One region of the Arthrobacter sp. TB 23 genome, then DNA from elsewhere that is predicted to be linked to it. Evidence: predicted binding sites of a transcription regulator. Region 1 holds the regulator's gene; each other region holds the start of a gene.
What was found. Region 1 encodes LexA, which represses DNA repair genes until DNA is damaged. Its sites were predicted from a motif close to TCGAACANNTGTTCGA; they were not measured.
Positions count from the first base shown of each region.

Region 2: a site for LexA is predicted at 1,751-1,766, ahead of uvrA (excinuclease ABC subunit UvrA). Genes of this name have one in related genera too.
Region 3: a site for LexA is predicted at 2,747-2,762, ahead of B384_RS0107405 (DUF222 domain-containing protein). Genes of this name have one in related genera too.

Region 1 is NZ_ALPM01000085.1:11,425-17,202, forward strand. Features, by position in the region: gene priA (bifunctional 1-(5-phosphoribosyl)-5-((5-phosphoribosylamino)methylideneamino)imidazole-4-carboxamide isomerase/phosphoribosylanthranilate isomerase PriA) at 1-405, opposite strand, end outside; gene B384_RS20835 (hypothetical protein) at 446-592, opposite strand; gene hisH (imidazole glycerol phosphate synthase subunit HisH) at 607-1,245, opposite strand; gene hisB (imidazoleglycerol-phosphate dehydratase HisB) at 1,242-1,859, opposite strand; gene B384_RS0112435 (histidinol-phosphate transaminase) at 1,942-3,051, opposite strand; gene B384_RS0112440 (LysM peptidoglycan-binding domain-containing protein) at 3,210-3,584, opposite strand; gene lexA (transcriptional repressor LexA) at 4,055-4,711, shown strand; partial or broken gene B384_RS0112450 (ATP-dependent DNA helicase) at 4,708-5,778, opposite strand, start outside.
Region 2 is NZ_ALPM01000104.1:4,532-10,309, forward strand. Features, by position in the region: gene B384_RS19080 (trans-aconitate 2-methyltransferase) at 1-437, shown strand, start outside; gene B384_RS0114270 (MBL fold metallo-hydrolase) at 536-1,174, opposite strand; gene B384_RS0114275 (GntR family transcriptional regulator) at 1,311-1,706, shown strand; gene uvrA (excinuclease ABC subunit UvrA) at 1,837-4,692, shown strand; gene B384_RS19085 (HAD hydrolase-like protein) at 4,721-5,458, shown strand; gene B384_RS0114290 (lysophospholipid acyltransferase family protein) at 5,445-5,778, shown strand, end outside.
Region 3 is NZ_ALPM01000056.1:26,054-31,831, forward strand. Features, by position in the region: gene B384_RS0107385 (ABC transporter permease) at 1-832, shown strand, start outside; gene B384_RS0107390 (hypothetical protein) at 829-1,182, opposite strand; gene B384_RS0107395 (hypothetical protein) at 1,284-1,637, shown strand; gene B384_RS0107400 (1-phosphofructokinase family hexose kinase) at 1,634-2,578, opposite strand; gene B384_RS0107405 (DUF222 domain-containing protein) at 2,827-4,260, shown strand; gene B384_RS0107410 (DNA alkylation repair protein) at 4,337-5,017, shown strand; gene B384_RS0107415 (flavodoxin family protein) at 5,315-5,778, shown strand, end outside.

The sequences.
Region 1 (5,778 bases):
CAGGCCGACGGCGATCTTGTCGCCGTAGCGGGCGATGGCCGCAGCGGTCCACTCCGGGTTTTCCAGGGCTGCGGTGCCGAGGTTCACCCGGTGCGCGCCGAGTTCCAGGGCTGCGTCGAGGGAAGCGTCATCGCGGATTCCCCCGGACAGCTCCACCTTGATGTCGAGTTCGTTAATCACGCGTCCGAGCAGTTCGCGGTTTGAGCCCCGGCCGAAGGCTGCGTCAAGGTCCACCAGGTGCACCCATTCGGCGCCGTCCTGCTGCCAGGCGAGGGCCGCCTCGAGGGCGTCACCGTAACCTGTTTCGCTGCCGGCCTCGCCCTGGACCAGGCGGACAGCCTGCCCGTCGACGACGTCGACGGCAGGAAGCAGTTCGAGAATGGGGGATTCAGTAAAGGGGCTCATCGGGTGTTGTGACTCTTTCGTAGCTGTCGGAGGTCTGGAATCAGATGTCGGTCAGGGTCAGGAGGTAGGCAGCGAGGAGCGCCATTCCCGCCAGGACCCAGAAGCTGATGATCAGGGCCTTGGGTAGTTCCTGCCGCCGGAAGGAGATAGCCCCACCGATCAACAGGCCCGCGAGCCCCATCAACACTATGCTCCACATGACTACCGCAGCCCGGCTGTCCAGTTGGAGAGCAGACGGGCCCCGGCGTCACCGGACTTTTCGGGGTGGAACTGGGTGGCGCTGAGGGGACCGTTTTCCACGGCGGCAATGAACTGACCGCCGTGGTCCGCCCAGGTCACCATTGGGGGCTTCATGGCTGGCTGGGTGACCTCGAACTTCCACTGCTGCACGCCGTAGGAGTGCACAAAGTAGAACCGCTCGTCCTCGATGCCTTCGAACAGTTGTGACCCCTCGGCTGCCTTCACCGTGTTCCAGCCCATGTGCGGGACGACGTCAGCCTGCAACCGTTCAACGGTGCCTGGCCACTCGCCCATTCCCGCGGTCCGGACGCCGTGCTCGACGCCCTCCTCGAAGAGGATTTGCAGGCCGACGCAGATGCCAAGCACTGGCCTGCCGCCCGCCACCCGCCGGCCGATCATGCGCAGTGCATCGACATCCTTCAGACCCTTCATCACGGTCGCGAAGGCTCCGACGCCGGGCACCACCAACCCGTCGGCGTTCAGGACGTCGTCGGGTTTGGCGCTCAACGTCACTTCAGCGCCGACGTGTTCCAGGGCACGGACCGCTGAACGGATGTTCCCCGAACCGTAGTCCAGAACCGTTACGCGTGGCGCACTCATAGTGCCCCCTTGGTGGACGGGATGCCCTCCACGCGTGGGTCCGGTTCCACTGCAGCGCGCAGCGCCCGAGCGAACGCCTTGAACTGGGCTTCGACAATGTGGTGTGGATCCCGTCCACCCAACACCGTCATGTGCAGACAGATCTGGGCATGCAGGGTGATCGCCTCGAAGACGTGCCGGGTCAGCGAGCCGGTGAAGTGCCCTCCGATCAGGTGGTATTCCTGGCCTGCAGGCTCACCCGTGTGCACCAGGTATGGCCGGCCGGAGATGTCGACGACGGCGTTGGCCAACGCCTCATCCAGGGGCACCGTCGCTTCGCCGAACCTGCGGATCCCGGCCTTCGTCCCCAGGGCCTCCCGGAGCACCTCGCCGATGGTGATGGCGACATCCTCGACGGTGTGGTGGACATCGATGTGCGTGTCACCGGTGGCTCGGACCGTGAGGTCGATCAGTGAGTGCTTGGCCAGCGCAGTCAGCATGTGGTCGTAGAACGGCACCGAGGTGCTGATCTCCGCGCGTCCGGTGCCGTCAAGATCGAGCTCGACAAACACCGACGACTCGCTGGTGGTCCGTTCCCGGCTCGCAGTGCGTCCGACAGTGGTTTCCACGCTCATGGCTATCCTTCGATTGGTACGTAGCGGATGGGTGACGGTAGGGACAGCACCGGGCGCCGCTTGGAAAGGGTCTATCACCAGTCTAGGAGACGGTCCCCTCCAGCAGGGCACCGAGGGTGTCGAGGAACGCTGTGGTTTCCGTCTCGGTGCCTGCGGTGACCCGGAGGTGACCGGGAATACCGACGTCGCGAATCAGCACTCCCCCGTCGAGCAGGCCCTGCCAGATGCGGTGCGGGTCGTCCAGTCCGCCGAAGAGAACGAAGTTGGCGTCCGAGGGCACCGGGGTCAACCCGAGGTGTTGGAGACTGGTCACTATCCGATCGCGTTGCACCTTGATGTTTTCCACGTTGGCAAGCAATCGGTCAGAGTGGGTCAGGGCCGCGTTCGCTGCCGCCTGGGTGATGGCCGAAAGGTGGTACGGCAACCGGACCAGGCGCAGCGCGTCAGCAACCTCGGGGGCCGCCGCCAGGTAACCGAGCCTCGTCCCGGCCATCGCGAAAGCCTTGCTCATGGTGCGTGACACCACAAGACGTTCCCGGCCCGCCAGCAGGCTGAGGGCGCTGACGGTGCCTGCGTGGGCGAACTCGGCATAGGCCTCATCGACGATCACGATTGCCTGCGCGTCGCTGCCCGCCTCATAAACCGCTTCCACCACATCCAGGCCCAGCGCTGAGCCGGTCGGGTTGTTCGGCGAGCACAGGAAGACGAGGTTCGCGCCGGATTCGCGCACTTCGCGGGCCGCGTCGGCGGCGCTGAGCTCGAACCTGTCGTTACCCTGCCCTGCGATATAGCGGGTGCCGGTGCTGCTGGCCAGCAACGGATACATGGAGTAGGTCGGGGGGAAGCCGATGGCTGATCGACCCGGGCCACCGAAGGCCTGCAGCAGGTGCTGCAGTACCTCGTTGGATCCGTTGGCGGCCCACAGGTTTTCGGGCGTCAGTCCGTGGCCGAGGTAGCGTGCGAGATTGGTCCGGAGTTCGGTGAACTCACGGTCGGGGTAACGGTTCAGCCCCCCGACCTCCCGGCTCACCGCATCAACGATTGCCTGCCGGACATCGTCCGGCACTCCATGGGTATTCTCATTGACGTTTAGGAGGATGGGGACATCCAACTGGGGTGCCCCGTAGGGGTGCTTGCCCCGCAGATCCTCACGCAGGGGCAACCGGCTCAACCGCTCAAACTGTTCGCTCACCTGTCAAGGTTAAGCGTGGAGTGCTGCAGGTGCAGAATCGACGGGCCTTCACCCTTCATCAGGATCTTCACCGCGTTCGCAGAAGCTCCACACCCGGTGGCCGATACTGGCCGACCGGGTTGGAGGGTTCTGGGGGTGCAGCACTGGCTGTCGAGGAGTTACCGGTTGGTGGGGACATCCAGTTGCTGCCCTGCCTGCAGCACTGAGGTGCCCAGGCTGTTCAGTTCAACGATCTCGGAGACGACGATGCGCGGATCGCGGTCCGGAGCGAACTCGGTTGCCAGCTGCCAGATGGTTTCGCCGGCTGCGACGCTGACACTGACGGTCTCGGTCACCTCTCCGCCTTCAGCTGATGCCTTGGCAGGCGAGTTGAAAAATCCTGACAACATCAGAACGGCCGACGCGAGTAGCACGATCGGCAATCCGACCAACAGGAGCCGGCCCCTGCGGGTAAGCCGCAGCTTGGTGGCGCCGCTCTTGGTCGCGTCGCTTTCGGTGGTGGGGAAATTCTGGTGTGTGGTGATGACAGACATGGATACACCTCTCTGTACTCTCGAATCAGTCCATTCGGTCCTGGGGTATGAGCCCGGGACCAACCCTGAAGGTTGAAGGCGGTGTTCGAGCTAAAACCGGCGATTCCTGTTTTGTTCGAACTTATCTTCGAATTACTGCTTGTTTATTTTTAGCACTGATTGACGAACTTTGTCGAGACACGATCGAACAAATGTTTGAAAACGTGTCCTGACTCCCTTACCGTTAGGGCAAGGATGAAGGTTCGGGATCCAGCAGAAACCAGCACATCATCCGCCACTGACAAAATAAGCTCGGCCCCTGGAATCCAGGGATCTGCCGGGGTACATGGATTCTTATCGAAGGGACAGCGACCGTGAAAGAGTCCGACGCACCACTGGATGAACCGGCCTCCGACCTTGCCCCGGCTGACCCCGCCCCGGCCGTCCTGCCAGCCCGTGGCCGCCCGCGTGGGCGCCAGGTGCCCAAGGGCATGACGCCCCGCCAGAAGAAGATCCTTGAGACCATTCAGCGGGCCATCGGCACCAACGGGTATCCGCCCTCCATGCGCGAGATCGGAGACACGGTGGGGCTCGCCAGTCTCTCGAGCGTCACCCATCAGTTGTCGCAGCTCGAGCGGATGGGCTATCTCAGGCGCGATCCGAAGCGCCCCCGCGCCATGGAGATCCTGCTTCCGCTGACCCTCGACCATGATCAGCACAGCGGCGAAGAAGGATCGGGGCAGGGCACGACACCGGACGTCGGCGGCGCGATCGACGCAGCCATGGTTCCGATGGTGGGGCGGATCGCTGCCGGCGGCCCGGTGCTGGCCGACCAGGTAGTGGAAGATGTCATGCCGCTACCCCGCCAGTTGGTGGGCCACGGCGATCTCTTCATGTTGCGGGTCTATGGCGATTCGATGATCGACGCCGCCATTTGCGACGGTGACTGGGTAGTGGTCCGGCGCCAGCAGGAAGCACAGAACGGTGACATCGTGGCCGCGCTCCTCGACGACGAGGCGACTGTGAAGACTTTCCGTCAGCGCGACGGTCACACCTGGCTGCTCCCCCAGAACACCCAGTACGAGCCGATCCTGGGAGACCTCGCCACGATTATGGGCAAGGTCGTCTCGGTCATGCGCGCCCTCTAACCCCCGGGCGTGGGTTTTCCTGCCAGCCGCTCCAGGACGCCGACCGCCGTCGTGCGATCGGTGGTGGACCAAAAAGGCGGCAGCGCGGCACGCAGGAATGATCCGTAGCGTGCGTTGGCGAGCCTGGAATCGAGGATCGCCACCACCCCCTTGTCTTCGGCTGCGCGGATGAGGCGTCCGGCGCCCTGAGCGAGGCGGACGGCCGCGTGGGTTGCCGAAACACTCATGAAACCGTTTCCACCGGCTTTCGCTACGGCTCTCGTCCGAGCTGTCATGAGTGGGTCGTCAGGGCGCGGGAAGGGAATGCGGTCGATGGTCACCAGCCGGCACGACCGGCCTGGCACATCGACGCCCTGCCAGAGTGACATGGTGCCGAAGAGGCACGTGTCCGGCTCATCCGAGAATTGTTTGACCAGCGCCGACATTGACGATTCGCCCTGGCACAGGATTTCGAAGTCGACCCGAGGGCGCAGTGCTTCGGCCGCGTCTTCGGCCGCGCGGCGGGAGGAAAAAAGTCCCAGCGCCCCACCCCGCGATGCTTTCAGCAAGACCTCCAGTTCGTCGAGCTGCTCAGGCGAGGTGCCCCGCTCCGGCTTTGGAAGGTCCTTCGCGACATACAGGACGCCCTGCTTCGGGTAGTCGAAGGGGCTGCCGACGTCGACGCCGGTCCATGACGGCGCCGAGGCGCCCGCGAGACCGAGCGAACCGGCGACTGGACCGAATTCGGCCCCGATGGCGAGCGTTGCCGAGGTCAGGACCACTGTGTGATCGGCGAACAGGCCTTCCCGCAGCTTCCCGGCCACGGACAGTGGCGCGATGTTGATGGTCGCGGGTGCGTCGTCGTCGGGCTGTGAATACCCGGTGCCCGGTGAGAAGGTGCTTGGCCGTGAGGCCCAGAGCACCTCACCGGCCGGTGTCGCCGTCAGAAGCCGCTCGCAAAGTTCGAAGACGGCGAGGACGTGGGACTTCGCCATCTGCCGGCCACCGTCTGCCGGGGTCGGTCCGTCTCCTTTGGCGTCCGACAGGACGGCCCGGCAGGCTTCGCGGACCTGCGTGATCGCCGTTTC
Region 2 (5,778 bases), on a different contig from region 1:
CAGGTGCCTGGCTGGCCCTGCAGGTTCCTGGCAACTTCGGATCCCCGGCGCACACCTTGATGCGCGAACTGGCCGGATCGAACGCCTGGCGGGACCAGCTCGGGGGAGTGCTGAGGCATACCGACGTCGTGTCGGAGCCGGAGGAGTACCTGCGGATGCTCAGCGAGGCGCGCATGACCGCCGACGTCTGGGAGACCACCTACCAGCACGTCCTCACGGGACCCGATCCGGTGCTGCAATGGCTGAAGGGCACCGGATTGCGCCCGGTACTGAATGCGCTGTCCGACGACGACGCCGCGGCCTTCGTCGAACAGTATGCTGCCCTGCTGCGTGGAGCCTACCCCGAGGAACCTTGGGGGACAGTCTTCGGCTTCCGCCGGATCTTCGCCGTCGGCGTCAAGACCGGACGAAGTAGGAGCAAGGACCCCGCGGGATAGTTCCCGCCAGCCCTGAGCCGGGGGCCAGCCAACGCACCTGCACACAGGTGGACGGGAAGGTGGGTTCCGACGGCGGTGAGCCCGCCGGACGGCCGGTTTTACCAGCCGCGGGCGCGCCATTCCTCAAGCTGCGGGCGTTCAGCCCCGACGGTGGTGCCCTTCCCATGGCCGGGATGCACGACGGTGTCGTCCGGCAGATAGTCGAAGATCCGCTCGGACACGTCCTTGAGCAACGACTCAAACCGGGCGGCGTCGCCCTGGGTGTTCCCGATGCCGCCGGGGAACAGTGAATCCCCCGTGAACAGGTGTGCCGGGCCGTGCGGGTCGCGGTACAACAGGGCAACGCTCCCCGGTGTGTGTCCGCGCAACTTGATGGCTTCGAGGTCGAAGCCCTCGAAAGTGGCAGTATCCCCGTGCTCCAGCCGAACATCCGTGGGCACCGCTATGTCGGTGACGTCTTCCGTGCCGGCCGCAGTGCGCGCTCCCGTCTGCCCGACGACGTCGGCCAGCGCCCGAACATGGTCCCAGTGCGAATGGGTGGTGACGATCAGCGCCAGCTTCGGCTCAGCCGTGGTGTCTGTGGCGCCCTCGACAAGGAGCGCCATGATGGCGGGAGCGTCATCGGCGGCGTCAATCAGCACCTGTGCGCCCGTGGCCTTCGAGGTGAGCAGGTAGACGTTGTTGTCCATCTCGCTGACCGAGATCGAGCGGATGGTCAGATCCTGAAGAGTAAGCATGAACCCAGTCTAGGCACGCCGGTAAATGGGCAAAACTTTCGGGGCACAGGGGTGCATGGAACAATATGGGCATCAGCGGTCCGCCCGGGAAATGGTCGGACAACAGTGACGAGTGACAGAGACCGGAAAGGCCACAGTGAATCCAGGCGCAACAGGCAGCTCCGATGTCACCAGTTGGCTCCGCATTGACCAGGCAAGCTCTGTGCCACCCTACGAACAACTCCGCGTGCAGATCCTCGACGCCGCGAACAACGGATCCCTTCCCGTCGGGACTCGCCTGCCCCCCGTGCGCACCCTCGCCGGCCACCTCGGAGTAGCAGTCAACACCGTTGCCAGGGCGTATCGGGAACTGGAGCAGGCCAACATTGTGGTCACCCGGTCGCGGGCAGGAACCGTTGTCGCGGCGGCAGGAGATGAAGCACGGCAACGGGCGGCCGCAGCCGCCGACAAATACGCGGATGTGATCAAGGCCAACGGCCTCACCGAGGACGAGGCCGTTGCCTATCTGCGGGCCGCTCTGCGCCGTCGGTGAACATCGGGGGCCAACGCGCCGACGACACGCTGAAAACCAGCCGATCGAATATGTATTCGAACATGGTTTCAATTAGAGTGAATGGGTGTCTATTGCAACTTCGCTCGAATCTGAGTTTTCCGATCCCAAAATGTCGCAGGATCTTTCGCGTCTGATCGTCAAGGGAGCACGCGAGCACAACCTGCGCAACGTTGACCTCGACCTGCCGCGTGACGCGATGATCGTCTTCACCGGTCTCTCAGGGTCGGGGAAGTCATCCCTCGCGTTCGACACGATCTTCGCGGAAGGTCAGCGGCGCTACGTCGAGTCCCTGTCGGCCTACGCCAGGCAGTTCCTGGGTCAGGTGGACAAGCCTGACGTTGACTTTATTGAGGGTCTGTCGCCAGCGGTGTCCATCGACCAGAAGTCGACCAACAAGAACCCCCGGTCAACAGTCGGCACCATCACCGAGATTTACGACTACATGCGCCTCCTCTGGGCCCGCGTGGGACGCCCCCACTGCCCCACCTGTGGCGAACCGGTCGCCAAGCAGACCCCGCAGCAGATCGTCGACCAGCTGCTTGAACTCGAAGAGGGCACCCGATTCCAGATCCTCGCCCCCGTGGTGCGAGGCCGCAAGGGAGAGTTCGTCGACCTGTTCCAGGAGCTGACGGCCAAAGGCTACGCCCGCGCCCGTGTCGACGGCGAGGTCGTCCAGCTCTCCGATCCACCCAAGCTCGGCAAACAGTACAAACACACCATCGAAGTGATTGTCGACCGGCTGGTGGTCAAGGACGGCATCAGTCAGCGGCTCACCGACTCGGTGGAGACGGCGCTCAAGCTGGCCGACGGCCGGGTCCTCGCCGATTTCGTTGATCTTCCCGAAAAAGACAGCAAACGCGTCAGGGCGTTCTCCGAGCACCTGGCCTGCCCCAATGAGCACCCCCTGGCCATCGATGAGATCGAGCCACGCTCGTTCTCTTTCAACAACCCCTTCGGCGCGTGCCCCGTCTGCACCGGGATCGGCACCAAGCTTGAGGTTGACGAAGAGCTGGTCGTCCCCAACCCGGACCTGAGTCTGGCGGAAGGCGCCATCGCCCCCTGGTCGCTGGGCACCGCAACCCTCGAGTACTGGACCCGGCTGCTTGAAGGTCTCTCGAAAGAGCTGAACTTCAAGATGGACGTACCCTGGCACAAGTTGCCGGACCGCGCCCGGGAAGCAGCCCTGTACGGCAAAGATCACAAGGTGGTGGTGCAGTACAAGAACAGGTTCGGCCGGGAGCGCAAGTACAGCACCGGCTTCGAAGGCGCTGTGCAGTACATCCACCGCAAGCATCTCGAAACCGAATCCGACCACGCACGCGACCGCTACGAGGAGTACATGCGGCAGATCCCGTGCCCCGCGTGTGGCGGAGCCCGGCTGAACCCGGCCTCACTCTCGGTCCTGATCAACGGCAAATCCATTGCGTCGGTCGCAGCCATGCCAATGCGCGACTGCAGCGACTTCCTCAACAACCTGGTGCTCACCGGCCGTGAAGCCCAGATTGCCAGCCAGGTCCTCAAGGAAATCCAGGCCCGGCTGCAGTTCCTGCTCGACGTCGGACTCGAGTACCTGAACCTCGAACGCGCCTCCGGGACCCTGTCCGGCGGAGAGGCACAGCGCATCCGGCTGGCAACCCAGATCGGTTCAGGACTAGTGGGCGTACTCTACGTTCTCGATGAACCGTCAATCGGGCTGCATCAGCGCGACAACCGGCGGCTGATCGAGACGCTCGCCCGCCTCCGTAACCTCGGCAATACCCTGATCGTCGTCGAGCATGACGAGGACACCATCCAGGAAGCCGACTGGATTGTCGACATCGGCCCCGGCGCCGGCGAGCACGGCGGCGAGGTGGTCCACTCCGGTCTGCTTGAAGACCTCCTCACCAATGAGCGTTCCATCACCGGTGACTACCTCTCCGGTCGGCGGAAGATCGAGATCCCGAAGAAGCGCCGCAAGATCGACAAGTCCCGGCAGCTCAAGGTGGTCGGTGCACGCGAACATAACCTGACGTCCTTCGACATTGCGTTCCCGCTGGGCGTCCTCACCGCGGTCACGGGTGTCAGCGGGTCAGGGAAGTCCACCCTGGTCAACGAGATCCTCTACAAGGTGCTGGCCAACAAGCTCAACGGCGCCAAGCAGGTTGCCGGCCGGCACAAGCGGATCGATGGCCTCGAACACCTCGACAAAGTGGTCCACGTCGACCAGAGCCCGATCGGCCGGACACCCCGCTCCAACCCTGCCACCTACACCGGTGTCTTCGACAACATCCGGAAGCTGTTTGCCGAGACCACCGAGGCGAAGGTCCGGGGCTACCTCCCCGGCCGGTTCTCATTCAACGTGAAGGGCGGCCGCTGCGAAGCCTGCTCCGGCGACGGCACCCTGAAGATTGAAATGAACTTCCTCCCGGACGTATACGTGCCGTGCGAGGTATGTCACGGACAGCGCTACAACCGGGAAACGCTCGAAGTCCACTACAAGGGCAAGACCATCGCCGATGTGCTGAACATGCCGATCGAAGAGGGCGCCGAATTCTTCGCTGCGTTCAGCCCGATCGCGCGTCACCTCAACACGCTCGTCGAAGTGGGTCTTGGCTATGTGCGGCTCGGACAGCCGGCCACCACCTTGTCCGGCGGTGAAGCACAGCGCGTAAAGCTGGCCAGCGAACTGCAGAAGCGGTCCAACGGTCGCAGTATCTACGTTTTGGACGAGCCGACCACAGGTCTGCACTTTGAAGACATCCGGAAGCTGCTGCTAGTCCTGCAGGGGCTGGTGGACAAGGGCAACACGGTAATCACCATCGAACACAACCTGGATGTGATCAAGAGCGCCGATTGGGTCATCGACCTCGGGCCCGACGGCGGTTCGGGCGGCGGACAGATCATCGCCACCGGAACGCCGGAGCAGGTGGCCAAGTCGACCACCAGCTACACGGGCACGTTCCTCGCCGAGACACTCGGACGATAGACAGCATCCAACATATTCCGTGGGAGGAATGCAGTTTTCTGCTGGGCACCGGCTGTGGGAAACTTGGCCGGTGATGAACTACCGCCTGCTCGTGCTCTTTGACCTTGATGGAACTCTCGTCGACCCCGCAGGCGCCATCACCGGAGGGATCATCGGGTCCCTGGAAGCCCACGGACTGTCCCGGCCGTCCGAAGACATGCTGCGGAAGATGGTTGGTCCGCCGCTCGTGACGTCCCTGCGGGAGATCGCCGGGGTAAGCGAGGGCCAACTGGCATCGGTGATCACGCACTACCGGGAGGGCTATCGCACCCGGGGGATGGCCGCCAGCCGGCCCTACCCCGGCGTGGTCGGTGTGGTGGAGACGCTGCGCGCGGCGGGCCATCTGGTCGCCGTGGCGACCCAGAAGCCGCAGGGCCTCGCCCAGGAGCTCCTTGGCGTCCAACAGCTGGCCGGCCTGTTCCACTCCGTGCATGGGTCTCCCGATGAGGAACAGTCACCCGGTCCCGACGGCAAGACTCCAATCATCGCCGCAGCCCTGGCCCGGCATGAGGGCAGGTACGACGGCGCCATCATGATCGGCGACCGGTCCCACGACATTTCCGGAGCGGTGGCCAATGGGTTGGACTGTATTCCGGTGACCTGGGGGTTCGGGTCAGTCGAGGAGTTCAGCGTGGTGGGCGCCACCACGCCAGCCACCACCGCCGACGCGCTGCTGGAACTGATCCTGAAAAGGGTGCCGCAGGGGGTGGGGCATGGGAATCTATGACCTCACCCGGAGCAGCACCCGCGGACTGATCGCCGGGCTCTGCCGGCCAACCGTCGAGGGGCTGGACCAGGTGCCTGCCGCTGGGCCACTGATCGTCGCGGCCAACCACCTGTCCTTCCTGGACAGCGTGCTGATCCAGGCACTCATGCCCCGCCCGGTCGCCTTCTTCGCCAAGGCCGAATACTTCACTGGCCGCGGGATCAAAGGCAAAGCCATGCGGTCCTTCTTCGAAGGAGTCGGCTCCATCCCGGTAGAGCGCGGGCAGCAAGCCGCAAGTGTCCAGGCGCTGAAAACCCTTCACGAACTACTGGAAGGCGGCA
Region 3 (5,778 bases), on a different contig from region 1:
CCTCGAGGTGATATCAGCGTCGCAGGCCTCGGCACAGGCCGTACTGCAGGAGGTGCGGACGTCAGTCCAGACGGTCAGCACAGCACAGCTACAGCGATCGCTCCTCCAGGAAGCGGGCGTCAGCGCGGCCGAGGCGACCACCGCCCTGGAGCGGGCGGAAACTTCTGTGGTACCCCCCGGACTGGAAATCGTGGACACCGACGACGTATCGCAGGAATTTTTGGGCTTGGGACGGTTCGATCTGGGCGCCACCCAGCAACTTCTGCTTTTCGTCTTCCTGAGCTCCCTCACCGGGGCTGCGACCCTCATCAACGCGCGGCGTCTCGGGGTGATCTCCCGCGTGATGGCCGCCCCGGTGACAAGCTGGCAGGCTGTGGCGGGGCAGGCACTGGGACGGTTCGGCATTGCCGTTGTCCAGGGGGCGTACATCATGGTTGGCACTGCTGTGCTGTTTGGCGTGCAGTGGGGCGATCCGTGGTTGGCAGGACTCGTTTTGGCGTTCTTCTGTGCGGTCTCCGCTGCTGCAGCGATGGTGATCGGCTCGGTCATGGATAACGACAGCGCCGCCTCGGGAGTGGGCGTGGGCCTCGGTCTCGTGTTGGCCGGTCTGGGCGGCTCGATGGTGCCCCCGGAGTTCTTCTCCGACACCCTTCAGACAGTGTCCCGGGTGACCCCGCACCGGTGGGCTTACGACGCGTTCGCTGAGATCCAACGACATGAAGGCACGTTGACTGACATTCTTCCGCAGCTTGCGGTGCTCGCAGGGATGGCTGTGGCTTTGCTGACCCTCGGCTCCATCCTGCTACGGCGCAGCCTCAGCAGGGCGCTCTAGACCAGACGCGCGCGTGCAATATTCCGGGCGTGGGTCCAGACAGCAAAAAAGATCAGCGGCACATGGATTGCGGGCAGGTTGTGGGCGAACCACCTGGGTAGGTAGATATCGGTCACCGAACCGGTGGAATCGCCGAGGCGTTGGGCCAGTGGGGTGAGCGGACAATGAAACCCGTTGCCGGCAAAAACAACAAGCTCGCTGCCGACAACGGCTGCAGCGACTCCCGCCCGCTGGTCTGTCCTTCCCCGTAACCCGGAGTAAAGCAGGTAAACCATGCATGCTTCGATGGAGAACCAGGCGGCGGTATGGAAGGACTTGACCGCCCGTAAGGCCCGCTGGTGTTCAGCCATGGGTGGCTCCTTTCGCCCTCGTTGGCCTCCAGAGTGCACCCATCTGCGGCCAAGTGGCAGAGTCCAAGGGCCTGTCCGCACAGCTGCCCTATGCTTGGACCATGGACTTCCTTCGCCTTCTGCTCGTCTTTCTCCACATTCTCGGTACGGCCGCCATCGTGGGCGGCTGGTTGGCCACATTCAAGCACCCCACCGTCACGCAGTGGCAGTGGATCGGCGCCCTCACCCAACTGGTCACGGGCCTGCTGCTGGTGGGTCTCGCTGAGATGGGCGACGGCGACGGCCCGAACCACGCCAAAATAGCCGTCAAGCTGGTCCTGACCATCGGCGTGGTTGTCGCCGCGTTCATCGGCCGCCGTAAGGCCAAGTCCGGACACGACGTCGCTAAGGGACTGGCGCACGGCGTCGGCGGTCTTGCACTGATCAACGTCGCGGTAGCAGTCTTCTGGAGCTAGCCCGAGTCAGTGCCGGGCGAGGGGACGCGCTGGGCCATCAGTTCCGCTTCGAGACGCGCTATGTCGTTTCGATGACAGAGTTCTGTGCCGGGTGTCATCGCTGCAGCGCTTCCGGCAGCTAGGGCTGTCAGGAAGGCGCTATCAACGGGTGAGCCCTGCGCAAGTCGGAGAACAAATGCCCCGAGAAAACTGTCGCCTGCTCCCACCGTGCTGACGACCTGCACTGACGGGGCCGGTAGCCGGATGGTGCCGGCCTCGGATGCAAGCACTGCCCCGGCATGGCCTAGGGTCAGTGCGACATATTCCGCTGCCCGGTCGGCGACCAGGCCCGACGCCGCCTCAATCTGAGCCTGCTCAGTGTCAAGCGCCCGGCCGAGATGAGTCGCCAGCTCCCGCCGGCTGGGCTTGACCAGAAACACCCCTTCTGCCAGCGCCTCGGACAGTGCTGCACCCGAGGCATCCACGACACAGCGGGCGCCGACCTTCCTGGCCAGGCGCGCCACCCGGGCATAAAAATCGTCCGGCACCCCGGGAGGGAGGCTTCCGCTGGCTATGACATACCCTTCCGGCAGAATCGCCTCCGAAACGAGCGCGAGACAGGCTCGCCACTCGGATTTGCTGAGCTCTGGGCCTTCGAGCACAAACCGGAATTGGGCGCCCGTCCCCGTCTCGTCGACGGTGAAACTTTCGCGGGTACTTCCTTCGATGGGTGCAACGAGGACCGGGATCCGCTCGGCTTCGATGAGGCGACGATACGCCTCCCCGGTTGGACCGCCGGCCGTGCATACGGCGAGCACCTGTCCGCCGAGTCGCTGGATAACCCTTGCCGCGTTCATTCCTCCGCCGCCCGGTTCCAGTCGGCTCGCGGAGCACCGAAGTTTATGACCACCGATGACCTGGTCAGTGGACGTGTAAACGTCCAACGCAGGGTTCACCGTCAAACTAAGAATCGGTTTGGGATGCCGCGGCGTGGGCGCCCGTTGAGAGTCTCCAGAGTCGGAGCTGGCCGCTTTGCCATTCATTGAGTACTACCCCCTGCGGTGGGTTTACGCCCAACTTACTCCCTGGTCAGTGCTACGTCACGAGGTGCCATTTTGCCGGTTTTTGGTTCGAATATTTGTTTGAGAGAGTTGTCCACATAGGCCCCATAATTCTCCGCAGTGTCGGAGCGGTTTGGGACAATGGAGGTATGGACGGCAGCAGGGCTCCATCAGTGACTGAGAAGGAACTTCCCTTCCCGGGAACGGCTCCGCGCGGCCCGTCAAGCCTGGGCAATACCGCTGATGGCAATACCGCTGATGACAGTACCGCTGATGGCAGCGCTGGCCCGGATGCTGGCACGCGTGCCTTACTCGACGCCCTCACGGCACTGAGGCCAGCCACGAACCCGGCCGGGATGATCGACCAGCTCCGCGGCCTGGAGGACCTCAAATCCGCCATCGCCGGAGTACAGGCCCGGATCGCGGTTGCCTTCGACCGCTCTGAACGCCACCACCAGGCCCAGACCGGGGTGCCAACCGCGGAGCAGGGCAAAAGTATCGGCGCGCAGGTCGCGTTGGCCCGGCGGGAATCCCCCTCCCGCGGCAACCGGCTCCTGGGCCTCGCCCAGGCCCTGGTCACCGAGATGCCCCACACTCTGGCTGCCCTGCACACCGGCCAGCTCAACGAATGGCGAGCCACCCTGTTAGTGAAAGAAACAGCATGCCTCTCCAGCTCCGACCGGACCGCCGTCGATGAAGAACTCAGCCCCGACACCGGGACCTTCACCGGGTGCGGGGACAAAACCATCATCGCCGCGGCCAAGGCTGCCGCCTACCGTCGGGACCCCCGCTCCGTGGTCAACCGCGCAGCCCACGCAGCCAACGAACGATTCGTCAGCATCCGCCCAGCACCGGACACCATGGCCTACCTCACCGCCCTGCTGCCGGTGAAGGAAGCCGTCACCGCCTACACGGCACTATCCCGGCACGCCGATACCGCCAGGGCGACCGGGGACACCCGATCCCGAGGCCAACTCATGGCCGACACCCTCGTCGAACGCACCACCGGGGTACCCGGGGGTGTCTCCCGCGTCGAACTGCAAGTGATCATCACCGACCGCGCCCTCCTCCAAGGTGACAGCGAACCGGCCAGAATCCCCGGCTACGGCATCGTCCCCTCGTCCTGGGCCCGGGACCTCATCCACCCCACTGACATCCACCCCGACATCAACCCCGCTGGCAGTGACCCTGCTGACGCTGAGCGGCATGCCTTCGACGTCTGGGTCCGGCGCCTTTACACCACACCAACAAGCGGTGATCTGGTCGCCCTGGACTCCAAAGCGCGGCTCTTCACCCCGGCGCAACGCCGGTTCATCACCGCAAGGGACCACACCTGCCGCACCCCGTACTGCGACGCGCCAATCCGACACTACGACCACATCATTCCCTGGCACCAAAGCGGCCGGACGTCGATCACCAACGGCGCCGGACTCTGCGAAGCCTGCAACCACACCAAAGAACAACCCGGCTGGGGAGCCCACCCACGCCCAGGACCCAGACACACCCTCCGAATCACCACTCCGACCGGACACAGGTACACATCCACCGCCCCACCCCTCCCCGGCGCCCGGTACCGGATCTGACCCTGCGGGGTCTTTGTCTTCCCAGTAGTCTTGGCAGTCACACGATGCAATGGGTCATGAGGAAGAGGAACCCGTGATGACGGAGACGACAACAGACGAGGTACTTGCCGAGCTGGCCTCCCTCGAGGATCCCGGAATCAGAGTGGTGAATGCGAGGCACGGGGACGATCACGGAGTAAATCTGGGGAAGCTGCGCGCCGTAGCCAAGCGTTTGAAGACTCAACACGACCTTGCAGTGAGCCTCTGGGCAACCGGTGATACAGCTGCAAGGTTGGTCGCGCTTCTGATCTGCCGCCCGAAGGCTTTCGAACGTGACGAGCTGGACTCGATGCTCAGGGAAGCTCGTGCACCCAAAGTGCATGACTGGCTCGTCAACTATGTGGTGAAGAAGAGCCCGTTCGCCGAAGATTTACGGATCGTTTGGTTTGCCGACCTGAATCCCGTCGTGGCGGCTGCCGGTTGGGCACTGACTTCGGAACGAGTGATCAAGAGTCCCGATGGCCTGGACCTTCAGGCCCTGCTCGATGTTATTGAAGCAGAGATGAAGGACGCCCCGGATCGGCTTCAGTGGGCGATGAACCACTGTCTGGCGATGATTGGGATTGAACACGTCGAGCATCGTGCTCGAGCGCTTGATATCGGTGAGCGCCTTGAGGTCCTCAAGGACTACCCGACTCCCCCAAACTGCACCTCACCGTTCGCGCCGAGCTGGATCAACGAGATGGTGAGCCGGCAGGGGACCCAGGAAACTGGGTAAGCATGCGGATCGTCTCCTGGAACTGCGCGATGGGTTCCTCAAAGAAGGCCCACCTCCCGGCACGCCGCGCACACATGGTGGGAGCATTGCATTCACGGCGACCCAGCGTCGCGTAGGTGTCTCAGTACACCTAGGAGACCGGTCGAGGACACCCAGCAAACTCGATGACCACGCTTCAGTCGGTGCATAAACGCTCTCAGGCGTGAACACCATGAAACAGGCGGGGCAGACGTGGGGAGGTATCCCGGATAGGCTGTGAATACGGCCTTAATCGTGGTCTCTATATTAGGAGTAACGATGCGCGCACTTGTGGTCTACGAGTCTCTGTGGGGCAATACCGAGAAGGTAGCGCGAGCCATCGGCGCCAGACTTGCCGTCAATGCCGACGTTGAGGTGCGTGACTCGGATGCAGCACCAACGTTAGTTGATGGATACGACTTGTTGGTGGTTGGTGGCCCGACGCACGCTTTCTCTATGACACGCGCATCCACCCGAGCTGACGCCGTCAAGTCCCACTCGGCCCCGCATGAGCCGGCCCGTGGCATCCGGGATTGGCTCAACCAAGTCGAACGGCCCAGCACTGAGATCCCCGCCTTCGCGTTCGATACCCGGGTCGACAAACCGAGACTCCCCGGTTCCGCGGCAAAGGCGGCGAGACACGAGTTGCGCTCACTTGGATTCGACACACAAGTCAAGCAGCAAACCTTCCGCGTCCATGGCTACGAAGGGCCCCTCCTGGACGGTGAGATCGAACGCGCAAC